Massilia litorea: one gene and its partner. The protein of the gene in region 1 interacts with the protein of each later gene in a pairwise test. Links are inferred from orthologs where the notes say so. Each region holds a gene or a part of one and is shown on either strand. Other genes may lie near its edges.

The links. The genes of interacting proteins can lie anywhere in the genome.
Region 2: the proteins of aceE (region 1) and nth interact in binary tests that used the Escherichia coli proteins (3 or more experiments, as listed by UniProt). The link is inferred for Massilia litorea from one-to-one orthologs.

What each region holds. Positions count from the first base shown.
Region 1 is NZ_CP062941.1:2,328,663-2,334,579, forward strand. The notes cover bases 1-3,277. They hold aceE (pyruvate dehydrogenase (acetyl-transferring), homodimeric type), read left to right. Parts: upstream 1-380; coding sequence 381-3,077; downstream 3,078-3,277. Other genes in these bases: folD (bifunctional methylenetetrahydrofolate dehydrogenase/methenyltetrahydrofolate cyclohydrolase FolD), read right to left, coding at 1-54; aceF (dihydrolipoyllysine-residue acetyltransferase), read left to right, coding at 3,172-3,277. Also shown: more of aceF, read left to right, coding at 3,278-4,827; lpdA (dihydrolipoyl dehydrogenase), read left to right, coding at 4,840-5,917. UniProt on the Escherichia coli protein: Component of the pyruvate dehydrogenase (PDH) complex, that catalyzes the overall conversion of pyruvate to acetyl-CoA and CO(2).
Region 2 is NZ_CP062941.1:131,669-137,154, forward strand. Bases 2,563-5,370 are described here. They hold nth (endonuclease III), read left to right. Parts: upstream 2,563-3,525; coding sequence 3,526-4,215; downstream 4,216-5,370. Other genes in these bases: LPB04_RS00525 (RcnB family protein), read right to left, coding at 2,563-2,668; rsxB (electron transport complex subunit RsxB), read left to right, coding at 2,839-3,522; LPB04_RS00540 (methyl-accepting chemotaxis protein), read right to left, coding at 4,279-5,370. Also shown: LPB04_RS00510 (NAD(P)/FAD-dependent oxidoreductase), read left to right, coding at 1-293; LPB04_RS00515 (polyhydroxyalkanoate depolymerase), read left to right, coding at 597-1,832; LPB04_RS00520 (hypothetical protein), read right to left, coding at 1,912-2,118; more of LPB04_RS00525, read right to left, coding at 2,228-2,562; more of LPB04_RS00540, read right to left, coding at 5,371-5,486. UniProt on the Escherichia coli protein: DNA repair enzyme that has both DNA N-glycosylase activity and AP-lyase activity. The DNA N-glycosylase activity releases various damaged pyrimidines from DNA by cleaving the N-glycosidic bond, leaving an AP (apurinic/apyrimidinic) site.

The DNA.
Region 1 (5,917 bases):
TTCGGCGCGCAGTTGCTGGGAAAGTTGGACTCCGTCGATCAGTTGGGCTGGCATGGTGGGGCTCATCACTGGACAAAGATGAAATTATACGGCGCGCACGGCGAATCCACGGAATCGCGCGCCGCGCTCCGTGGTTCATTGTCATATTTACAGAGTTGGTAGTGATGAGGGATGGCGGGCATGTGCATTGCATACCGGATCCCCGTCGGCCAGCGCATTTGCACAGGCGATTCCATATTATGAAATGATATATCGTAATTTGAAAAAGACCACTTCCACTGGTAGAATCTCGTGGCTTGATTCATATTGATTGTTCATCAAATACGCCGGCGGGCGATCTGGAGATCGACGTGGGCCACCAAAACCAAGGAGACGCACCAATGTCAGCTCAGCTCGATCAGTTGACGGCCCAGGCCGCCAATGACCCGGATTCGCTCGAAACCAAGGAATGGCTCGACGCGCTCGAAGCGGTCATCGAAAACGAAGGTACCGAACGCGCGCACTACCTGATGGAGCGCCTGGTCGACCTGGCGCGCCGCCGCGGCGCCCACGTCCCGTTCTCCAGCAATACCGCCTACGTCAACACCATTCCTGCCCACCTGGAGGCGCACTGCCCGGGTAACCTCGAATACGAAGAGCGCCTGCGCTCGTGGATGCGCTGGAACGCGATGGCGATGGTGGTGAAAGCCAACCGCGCCGACGGCGACCTCGGCGGCCACATCTCGTCCTTCGCCTCGCTGGCGAACATGCTCGGCATCGGCTTCAACCACTTCTGGAAAGCCCCGAGCGACAACCACGGCGGCGACCTGCTCTACATCCAGGGCCACAGCTCGCCCGGCATCTACGCGCGCGCCTACCTCGAAGGCCGCATCACCGAAGAGCAGATGCTGAACTTCCGCCGCGAAGTCGACGGCAAGGGCCTGTCTTCGTACCCGCACCCGAAGCTGATGCCGGACTTCTGGCAGTTCCCGACCGTCTCGATGGGCCTGGGCCCGCTGATGGCGATCTACCAGGCGCGCTTCCTGAAATACCTGCACGCCCGCGGCATTGCCGACACCGAAGCCCGTAAAGTCTGGGTCTTCTGCGGCGACGGCGAGATGGACGAGCCGGAATCGATGGGCGCGATCGGCATGGCCGCACGCGAACGCCTCGACAACCTGGTCATGGTCGTCAACTGCAACCTGCAGCGCCTGGACGGTCCGGTGCGCGGCAACGGCAAGATCATCCAGGAACTGGAAGCGGACTTCCGCGGCGCCGGCTGGAACGTCGTCAAGGTCGTCTGGGGCCCGGGCTGGGACGCCCTGCTGTCGAAGGACAAGGACGGCATCCTGCAGCGCGTGATGATGGAAACCGTCGACGGCGAATACCAGAACTACAAGGCGAAAGACGGCGCCTACGTGCGCAAGCACTTCTTCGGCAAGCACCCCGAGCTGCTGAAGATGGTCGCCAACATGAGCGACGACGACATCTGGCGCCTGACCCGCGGCGGCCACGATCCGCACAAGATCTACGCCGCCTTCAAGAACGCGCAAGAAAACAAGGGCACGCCGACCGTCCTGCTGGTCAAGACCGTCAAGGGCTTCGGCATGGGCAAGTCGGGCGAGGCGCGCAACACCGCGCACCAGACCAAGAAGCTCGATGATGAGGCGATCCGCGAAATGCGCGACCGTTTCGCCATCCCGATCCCGGACGACAAGCTGGCCGAGATCCCGTTCTTCAAGCCGTCCGACGACGCGCCTGAAATGAAATACCTGCACGAGCGCCGCGCGGCCCTCGGCGGCTACCTGCCGCAGCGCCGCCAGAAGGCCGACGAAACCCTGATCGTGCCGCCGCTGGAGTCGTTCAAGTCGGTGCTGGACGCAACCGCGCCGGGCCGCGAAATCTCGACCACGCAGTCCTATGTCCGCGTGATCACGAGCCTGCTGAAGGACCAGAGCCTGGGCCAGCGCATCGTGCCGATCCTGGTCGACGAATCGCGTACCTTCGGCATGGAAGGCCTGTTCCGCCAGATCGGCATCTTCAACCAGCAGGGCCAGTTGTACGAGCCGGTCGATAAAGACCAGGTCATGTACTACCGCGAAGACAAGGCCGGCCAGATCCTGCAAGAGGGTATCAACGAAGCAGGCGGCATGAGCTCGTGGATCGCGGCTGCAACGTCCTACTCGTCGAACAACCGCCAGATGGTGCCGTTCTACACCTTCTACTCGATGTTCGGCATGCAGCGCGTGGGCGACCTGGTCTGGCTGGCGGGCGACATCCGCGCCCGCGGCTTCCTGATGGGCGGCACTGCCGGCCGCACGACGCTCAACGGCGAAGGCCTGCAGCACGAAGACGGCCATAGCCACATCATCGCCGCGACGGTGCCGAACTGCCTGCCGTACGACCCGACCTTCGGGCACGAAGTGGCGGTGATCATTCATGACGGCCTGCGCCGCATGGTGACGGAACAGGAAGACGTGTTCTATTACATCACCATCATGAACGAGAACTACGAGCAGCCGGGCCTCAAACCTGGCACGGAAGAGGGCATCCTGAAAGGCATGTACCTGCTCCAGGAAGGCGACGCCAGCCTGCAGAACCGCGTCCAGCTGATCGGCTGCGGCACCATCCTGCGCGAGTCGATTTTTGCCGCCGAACTGCTGAAGAACGACTGGGGCGTCGCCGCCGACGTCTGGTCCGCCCCGTCGCTGACGCTGCTGGCGCGCGATGGCCAGGACTGCGAGCGCTGGAACATGGTCAACCCGGAAGCCGAACAGCGCGTACCGTACGTGACGCAGCTGATGCAGAACTCGACCGGCCCGATCGTCGCGACGACCGACTACATGCGCCTGTTCGCCGAGCAGATCCGCGCCTACATGCCGAAGGACCGCACCTATAAAGTGCTGGGCACCGACGGCTTCGGACGCTCGGACAGCCGCGTGAAGCTGCGCGAGTTCTTCGAAGTGAACCGTTACTACGTGACCGTTGCCGCCCTGCGCTCGCTGGCCGATGAAGGCAAGATCGAGATGTCGGTCGTGGCCCAGGCGATCGCCAAGTACGGCATCGATGCGAACAAGCCGAATCCTGTGACCCAGTAATGTAAATGAGTGGTAGTTCGCCGTTGCTCCACCCCGCGGGGGGGAGCAACGGCCATACATTCGCACCCATACAAAAAATAACGGAGCTAACACTATGAGCATTGTGGAAGTCAAAGTCCCGGACATCGGCGACTTCAAGGAAGTCGAAGTCATCGAACTGATGGTCAAAGTCGGCGACACGATCAAGGTCGACCAGTCGCTCGTGACCGTCGAATCGGACAAGGCCAGCATGGAAATCCCGTCCAGCCATGCGGGCGTGGTCAAGGAAATCAAGGTCAAGGTCGGCGACAAGGTCGCCGAGGGCTCGCTCGTACTGATGCTCGAAGAAGCTGGCGGCGCTGCCGCCGCACCAGCGGCCGCACCGGCGCCTGCTGCCGCGGCACCGGCCGCTGCTGAAGCTGCGCCTGCCGTTGCCCCGGCCGCCGCCGCACCGGCCGGCGCCGGCGCACTCGTCGAAGTCACCGTGCCGGACATCGGCGACTTCAAGGAAGTCGAAGTCATCGAACTGATGGTCAAGCCGGGCGACCAGATCAAGGTCGACCAGTCCCTGATCACCGTCGAATCGGACAAGGCGAGCATGGAAATCCCGTCCAGCCACGCCGGCACCGTCAAGGAAGTGAAGGTCAAGGTGGGCGACAAGGTCGCCGAGGGTTCGCTCGTGCTGGTGCTCGAAGCGGCCGGCGGTGCGTCCGCAGCTGCGTCGTCTTCCGCACCGGCTGCCGCCGCGCCGGCCCCCGCCGCCGCTGCGCCATCCGCACCGGCAGCCGCCGCGCCGGCTCCGGCTCCGGCCGCAGCCGCGCCAAGCCAGGGCGTCACCGGCTCGAAAGCCCACGCCTCGCCGTCGATCCGCAAGTTCGCCCGCGAACTGGGCGTCGACCTGGCACGCGTGCCGGGCACAGGTCCGAAGAACCGCATCACCCAGCAGGACGTGCAGAACTTCGTCAAGGGCGTGATGGCCGCTCCGGCCGCTGCCGCTGCGCCAGCGAAGGGCGGCACCGGCGTCGGTCTCGACCTGCTGCCATGGCCGTCGCTCGACTTCTCGAAGTTCGGCCCGACCGAACTGCTGCCGCTGTCGCGCATCAAGAAGATCTCCGGCCCGAACCTGCACCGCAACTGGGTCATGATCCCGCACGTGACGACCTTCGACGAAGCGGACGTGACGGACCTGGAACAGTTCCGCGTCGATTCGAACGCGGCATTGGCGAAGCAGAAGTCGGCGGTGAAACTGACCATGCTGGCATTCGTGATCAAGGCCTCGGTCGCCGCGCTGAAGAAATTCCCGCAATTTAATGCCTCGCTGAGCGGAGACGGCGCCAGCCTGATCCTCAAGCAGTACTACAACATCGGCTTCGCGGCCGACACCCCGAACGGCCTGGTGGTTCCGGTCGTGAAGGATGCCGACAAGAAGACCGTGTCGCAGATCGCCACCGAAATGGGCGAGCTTTCGGCACAGGCACGCGACGGCAAGCTGTCGCCTGCGAACATGCAGGGCGCGACCTTCACCATTTCGTCGCTCGGCGGCATTGGCGGCACCGCCTTCACGCCGATCATCAATGCGCCTGAACTGGCGATCCTCGGCCTGTCGAAGTCGGCCATGAAGCCGGTCTGGGATGGTTCCACTTTCCAGCCGCGCCTGATGCTGCCGCTGTCGCTGTCCTACGACCACCGCGTGATCGATGGCGCCGGCGCCGCGCGCTTCGCCGCCTACCTGGCCGAAGTGCTGGCCGACCTGCGCAAGACCCTTCTGTAAGGAGCGCCGAGAATGAGCACTGTTGAAGTAAAAGTCCCGAACATCGGCGATTTCAAGGACGTCGAAATCATCGAACTGATGGTCAAGCCCGGCGACACGATCAAGGTCGACCAGTCGCTGGTCACCGTGGAATCCGACAAGGCCTCGATGGAAATCCCGTCGACCCACGCCGGCGTGGTCAAGGAACTGTCGGTCAAGGTGGGCGACAAGGTGAACGAAGGTTCGCTGCTGCTGATGCTCGAAGAGGGGGCCGGGGCTGCTGCACCTGCTGCTCCGGCCGCTGCGCCTGCAGCTGCGCCGACCGCCGCTGCCGCACCGACCGATTCGTATGCGCCAGCGCACAAGGCTGACGCCGCCGCTCCCGCGAGCGCGCCCGTTCCGGGCGCCGCCAGCTACAGCGGCCAGGTCGACATCGAATGCGAAATGATGGTGCTGGGCGCCGGTCCCGGCGGCTATTCGGCCGCTTTCCGTTCCGCCGACCTCGGCATGAACACGGTGCTGGTCGAGAAGTACGCGACCTTGGGCGGCGTCTGCCTGAACGTGGGCTGCATTCCGTCCAAGGCACTGCTGCACGTGGCGCACATCATGGACGAGACCGCGCACATGGCCGACCTGGGCGTGAGCTTTGCCGCACCAAGCGTCGACATCGACAAGCTGCGCGGCTACAAGGACGGCGTCATCAAGAAGATGACCGGCGGCCTCTCCTTCATGGCCAAGGCGCGCAAGGTGAATGTGGTGCAGGGCGTGGGCCAGTTCCTGAGCCCGAACCACATCGAAGTCACCGCTGCCGACGGCGCGAAGAAGGTGGTGAAGTTCGCGAAAGCGATCATCGCCGCCGGATCGAGCGTGGTAAAACTGCCTTTCGTGCCGGAAGACCCGCGCATCGTCGACTCGACCGGCGCGCTGGAACTGCGCCAGGTACCGAAGAAGATGCTGGTCATCGGCGGCGGCATCATCGGCCTGGAAATGGCAACCGTCTACTCGACCCTCGGTGCACGCATCGACGTCGTCGAGATGATGGATGGCCTGATGCAGGGCGCGGACCGCGAGGCGGTGAAAGTCTGGCAGAAGTACAACGCGCACCGCTTCG
Region 2 (5,486 bases), 2.2 Mb from region 1 along the record:
CGCCGAAGCTGGGCCCGATCGCCGAATGGGGCCTCGACATCGAGCGCCGCCAGCTGAAAGTGGTCGACACCGAAAAGTTCGAAACCAATGTGCCGGGCATCTTCGCCGTGGGCGACATCAACACCTATCCGGGCAAGAAGAAGCTGATCCTGTCGGGCTTCCACGAAGCGGCCCTGGCTGCCTTCGGCGCGGCGCCGTATATCTTCCCGGACAAGAAGATCCACATGCAGTACACGACGACCTCGCCGAAGCTGCACAAGATCCTCGGCGTCGAAACGCCTGTGTTCGATTGATCTTCGTACAAACGCACGATCGTTCAGTTACATGAAAACCACAATGCCCCGGTCCTCCGGGGCATTTGTTTTTATGTGTGCCGTATCACCGACGGCCTATCAAAATCGGGTGTATAACCCCCTTAAGCGTGCCCCACATGCAGCCTGCAAGGGAAATGGTTATTTCCACGCGTCAATCAACTTATCCTATAATTGGCTGATGAATTTTCGCGCAAGGGACGGCCAGCCCATACGGCAGCCATGCCAGGCGCAAGGGCCTGGGCAACGCGCCCCGGCGACACGCACCACATGAAGGAATTATTTATGCTTTATCAACTGCACGAGATGCAACGCTCCTTCCTGACCCCGCTGATGCAATGGGCGGATGCGTCCTCGAAGCTGTTCTCCAATCCTGTTTCCCCCTTTGCCCACACTCCGTTCTCCCAGCGTATCGCCGCCGGCTACGAACTGATGTACCGTTTGGGCAAGGATTACGAAAAGCCGGCCTTCGGCATCGACACCGTCACCATCAAGGGTGAAACGGTGAACATCGTCGAGGAAGCGGCTGTCACCAAGCCGTTCTGCAAGCTGCTGCATTTCAAGAAAGACTTGCCGGACGCGGCCTATGCCGCGCTGGCGCAGCCGACCGTGCTGCTGGTCGCACCGCTGTCGGGCCACCACTCGACGCTGCTGCGCGACACCGTGCGCGCCCTGCTGCCGGATCACGACGTCTTCATCACCGACTGGATCGACGCGCGCATGGTGCCGTTATCAAGCGGTCCCTTCCACCTGGACGACTACATTTATTACGTGCAGGACTTCATCCGCGCCCTCGGCCCGGACGTGCACGTGATTTCCGTCTGCCAGCCGACCGTGCCGGTGCTGGCCGCGATCTCGCTGATGGCCTCGGCCAACGATCCGAAGCTGCCGAAGACGATGACGATGATGGGCGGCCCGATCGACCCGCGCAAGTCGCCGACCGCCGTCAACGACCTCGCCACCGAGAAGCCGTTCTCGTGGTTCGAGAACACCGTGATCTACGCGGTGCCGGGCAATTACCCGGGCTATGGCCGCAAGGTGTACCCGGGCTTCCTGCAGCACGCCGGCTTCATCGCCATGAACCCGGGCCGCCATGCACAGTCGCACCGCGAGTTCTACCAGCACCTGGTGCGCGGTGACGACGAGTCGGCCGAGAGCCACCGCCAGTTCTACGACGAGTACAACGCCGTGCTCGACATGCCGGCCGAATACTACCTCGACACGATCAAGACCGTGTTCCAGGAATTCCGCCTGCCGAAGGGCACCTGGGAAGTCGGCGGCAAGCTGGTGCGTCCGCAGGACATCAAGACGGTCGCCCTGTTCACCATCGAAGGCGAACTCGACGACATCTCGGGCGCCGGCCAGACCCAGGCCGCGCACGAACTGTGCAGCAACCTGCCGGAGACCATGAAGCGCGACTTCGTGGCGCCGAAAGCCGGCCACTACGGCATCTTCTCGGGCCGCCGCTGGCGCGAGACGATCTGTCCGAAGATCGGCGAATTCATCCGCGAATTCGGCTGATCCGCTGACACCGCCCATGAAAAATGCCACGACTTTGTCGTGGCATTTTTTTTACTGCCGCCGCTACCGGCCGCCGTCTTCAGACCAGGTCGCCACGCCGGTCGTCGCCACGCGCGAAATCGGGATCGGCTTCGTCGTCGTGCCCGTCGCGGCGGTCGCCATGGCGGCGATCGTCGACCACACCCTCATGCGGGGGCTGGCCTGCTTCCTCCGGCGACGTGCCCCGGTGCGCGATCATGCCGGTCGGGTCGGGTTCAAGCAAGGGGGCGATAATCCATTCGTTCATGTGTTCTCCTGTTGGCATTGCCGCGTCATGCGGCCCATGGCCCATTAAGCCATTGCGTGAGGATCACATCTGTTCGATATGCCACTTACCGGCCCCCTTTTCGCACAGCTCAGTTGCCGAGCAGGACACTGGCGATGATGCCGGTCGCCACGGCGGCCAGCACGTAGTCGCCGCCCACCTGCACCCAGTGGTAGCCGCGCGGCGGCGCGCTCAGGCGATGCGAACGCCAGTTGTCGACCACGTACTGGCGGTTGTGATAGTGCGAGGGCAGGCGCCCGCCGCGGTAGAGGTCGTGGCGCGGACCGGCGCCGCGCGCTTCACGGCGTGCCTCGCGGCGGTCGTCCCGGTAGTCGCGGCGCGCCTCGCGCTGGGCATCGCGGTAGTCGCGGCGTTCCTCGCGCCGGTCGTTGCGCATCTCATGCCGATCATCGCGGCGCTCCTGGGCGCGGCTATCGTAGCCATCGCGGTAGCCCCGGTCCTGCGCCATCGCCGGCAGGCTGCCGGCCAGCATGACGGCGATCATCGCCCGTGCAATCATCTTGTTCTTCATGGATTTCTCCTGTTGTGGGAGCCGGGCTGGTGACCGGCGGTGTTCCCAGTAGGCCACAGGGGATGCTTCCACTCTGTACGCTTCCCCACGCAAGCGATGAGCTCGCTACCAGGCTTCGCACGCCCCCGCCTTTTGTCGGATAATGACGGCTTTACATTGTCAGCCGCGCCGTGACCAAGACCCTTGCCGACCTGATCGAAGACCAGCTGCCGCAGACGCAATGCACGAAATGCGGCTATCCGGCATGCCGGCCCTATGCCGAAGCGATTGCCGCGGGCGAAGCCGAGATCAACCAGTGTCCGCCCGGCGGCCTCGAGGGCGTGCGCCGGCTCGCGGCCGTCACCGGGCGCCGGGTCATCCCGATCAACCCCGCCAACGGCGTCGAGCGCCCGCGCCCGGTCGCCTTTATCGACGAAGCCTTGTGCATCGGCTGCACGCTGTGCATCCAGGCCTGCCCGGTCGACGCGATCCTGGGCGCCGCCAAGCAGATGCACACGATTTTGCCGAGCCTGTGCACCGGCTGCGACCTGTGCGTGGCGCCCTGCCCGGTCGACTGCATCAGCATGGTGCCGGTCACGGGTGACGCCACCGGCTGGGCCGCCTGGTCGCAGGAAGCGGCGGACGCCGCGCGGGCGCGCCACGATTTCCGCACCCAGCGCCTGACCCGCGAGCGCGAGGAAAACGATGCGCGCCTGGCGGCCAAAGCCGTCGAGAAGATGCGCGAAGTTACCGCCGAGGCAACGAACACGCCTGAAGAACTGGCCGAGAAGGAGCGCAAACGCGCGATCATCGCCGCGGCCATGGAGCGTGCGCGCCTGCGCGCGGCCGGCAACGCTTCCGAACAAAAAGACTGACGCATGAATCCAGCCAAACGCTTCGAGATTTTTTCGCGCTTTCGCGCCGCCAATCCGCATCCGACCACCGAACTGGAATACACGACGCCGTTCGAACTGCTGATCGCCGTGCTGCTGTCGGCGCAGTCGACCGACGTCGGCGTGAACAAGGCCACGCGCCGCCTGTGGCCGGTGGCGAACACACCGCAAAAAATCCTCGATCTCGGTCTCGACGAGCTGAAAACCTATATCTCGACCATCGGCCTGTACAACACCAAGGCCAGGAACGTGATCGCGACCTGCCAGATCCTGGTGGACCAGTACGGCGGCGAAGTGCCGCGCGCGCGCGAAGCGCTGGAAGCCCTGCCGGGCGTGGGTCGCAAGACGGCGAACGTGGTCCTGAACACGGCTTTCGGCGAGCCGACGATGGCGGTCGACACCCATATCTTCCGCGTCTCGAACCGCACGAAAATCGCACCGGGCAAGAACGTCGACCAGGTCGAGATGAAACTGCTGAAATTCGTGCCGAAGGAATTCCTGCAGGACGCGCACCACTGGCTGATCCTGCACGGGCGCTATACCTGTGTCGCGCGCCGGCCGAAGTGCTGGAACTGCATCATCAACGATCTATGCGAATTCCGCGACAAGACGCCGGCGCCGGATGGCCTGGTTGCGCCGGATGCTGTGCCGCCAGTTGCGCTGCCCGCTGCCTGACGCAGGCGCAAAAAAACCCGCGCAGCTTGCACCGGCGCGGGCTGTCAAGGCAAAAACGCTGGCTTAAAACTCTTCCCAGTCACCGCCGCCGGCCGCAGCGCGCTGTGGTGCCGGGCGCTTGACGCCTGCGGCTGCCAGGGCACGCGGGGCCGGACGGATGGCAGGCGCAGGCTTGACGAACTGTACCGCCGGTGCATCGTTAGCGGCCGCTGCCACGCTGCTGTCGCCGTCGAGCTTGAACACGCTCACGACTTCATTGAGGGTCATCGTCTGTTCGCGCAGGGCCTGGGCCGCTGCCGCCGCTTCCTCGACCAGGGCGGCGTTCTGCTGGGTTGCCGTGTCCATCTCGGTCACGGCCATGTTCACCTGCTCGATACCGGCGCCCTGCTCCGACGTGGCCGCGCTGATTTCGCTCATCATGTCCATCACGCGCTTGACGCTGGCGACGATGTCGGTCATGGAGGCGCCCGCCTCGCTCACCAGCGCACTTCCGGCTTCGACACGTTCGACCGAGGCCCCGATCAGGCCCTTGATTTCCCTGGCCGCTACCGCCGAGCGCTGGGCCAGATTGCGCACCTCCGATGCGACCACGGCAAACCCGCGGCCCTGTTCGCCGGCACGCGCTGCCTCGACGGCCGCATTGAGTGCCAGGATATTGGTCTGAAAGGCGATGCCGTCGATCACGCCGATGATGTCGACGATCTGCTTTGACGATTCGCTGATCGCCGCCATCGTGCCGACCGCACGCTCGACCACGTCGCCGCCCTTGACGGCGACGTCGCAGGCGCTGATCGCCAGCTGCTTGGCCTGGCGCGCATTGTCGGCGTTCTGCTTCACGGTCGAGGCCAGCTCTTCCATCGAGGATGCGGTTTCCTCGAGCGCACCGGCCTGCTGTTCGGTGCGCGAGGACAGGTCGAGGTTGCCCTGGGCGATTTCATTGGACGCCACCGAGATCGTCTCGGCGCCGCTGCGCACCTGAGTGACGATCTGCTTCAGGCTCTCGTTCATGTGCTTCAGCGCGGCCAGCAGCTGGCCGGTCTCATCGTTCGAGGTGACCTCGATGCGGGCACGCAGGTCGCCGCCGGCCACCGTTTCGGCCACTTTGACTGCGAAGTCCAGCGGACGCACGATCGACCGCGACACGACGATGCCGGCGGCGATCGCCGCGGCCGAGCCGAGCACCATCGCAATCAGACTGAGGAAGGTGGCGCGCTTGCTGCTCGCATCGGCGGCCGCCACGCTTTCCTCGGTATGGGCGACGATCTGTTCGC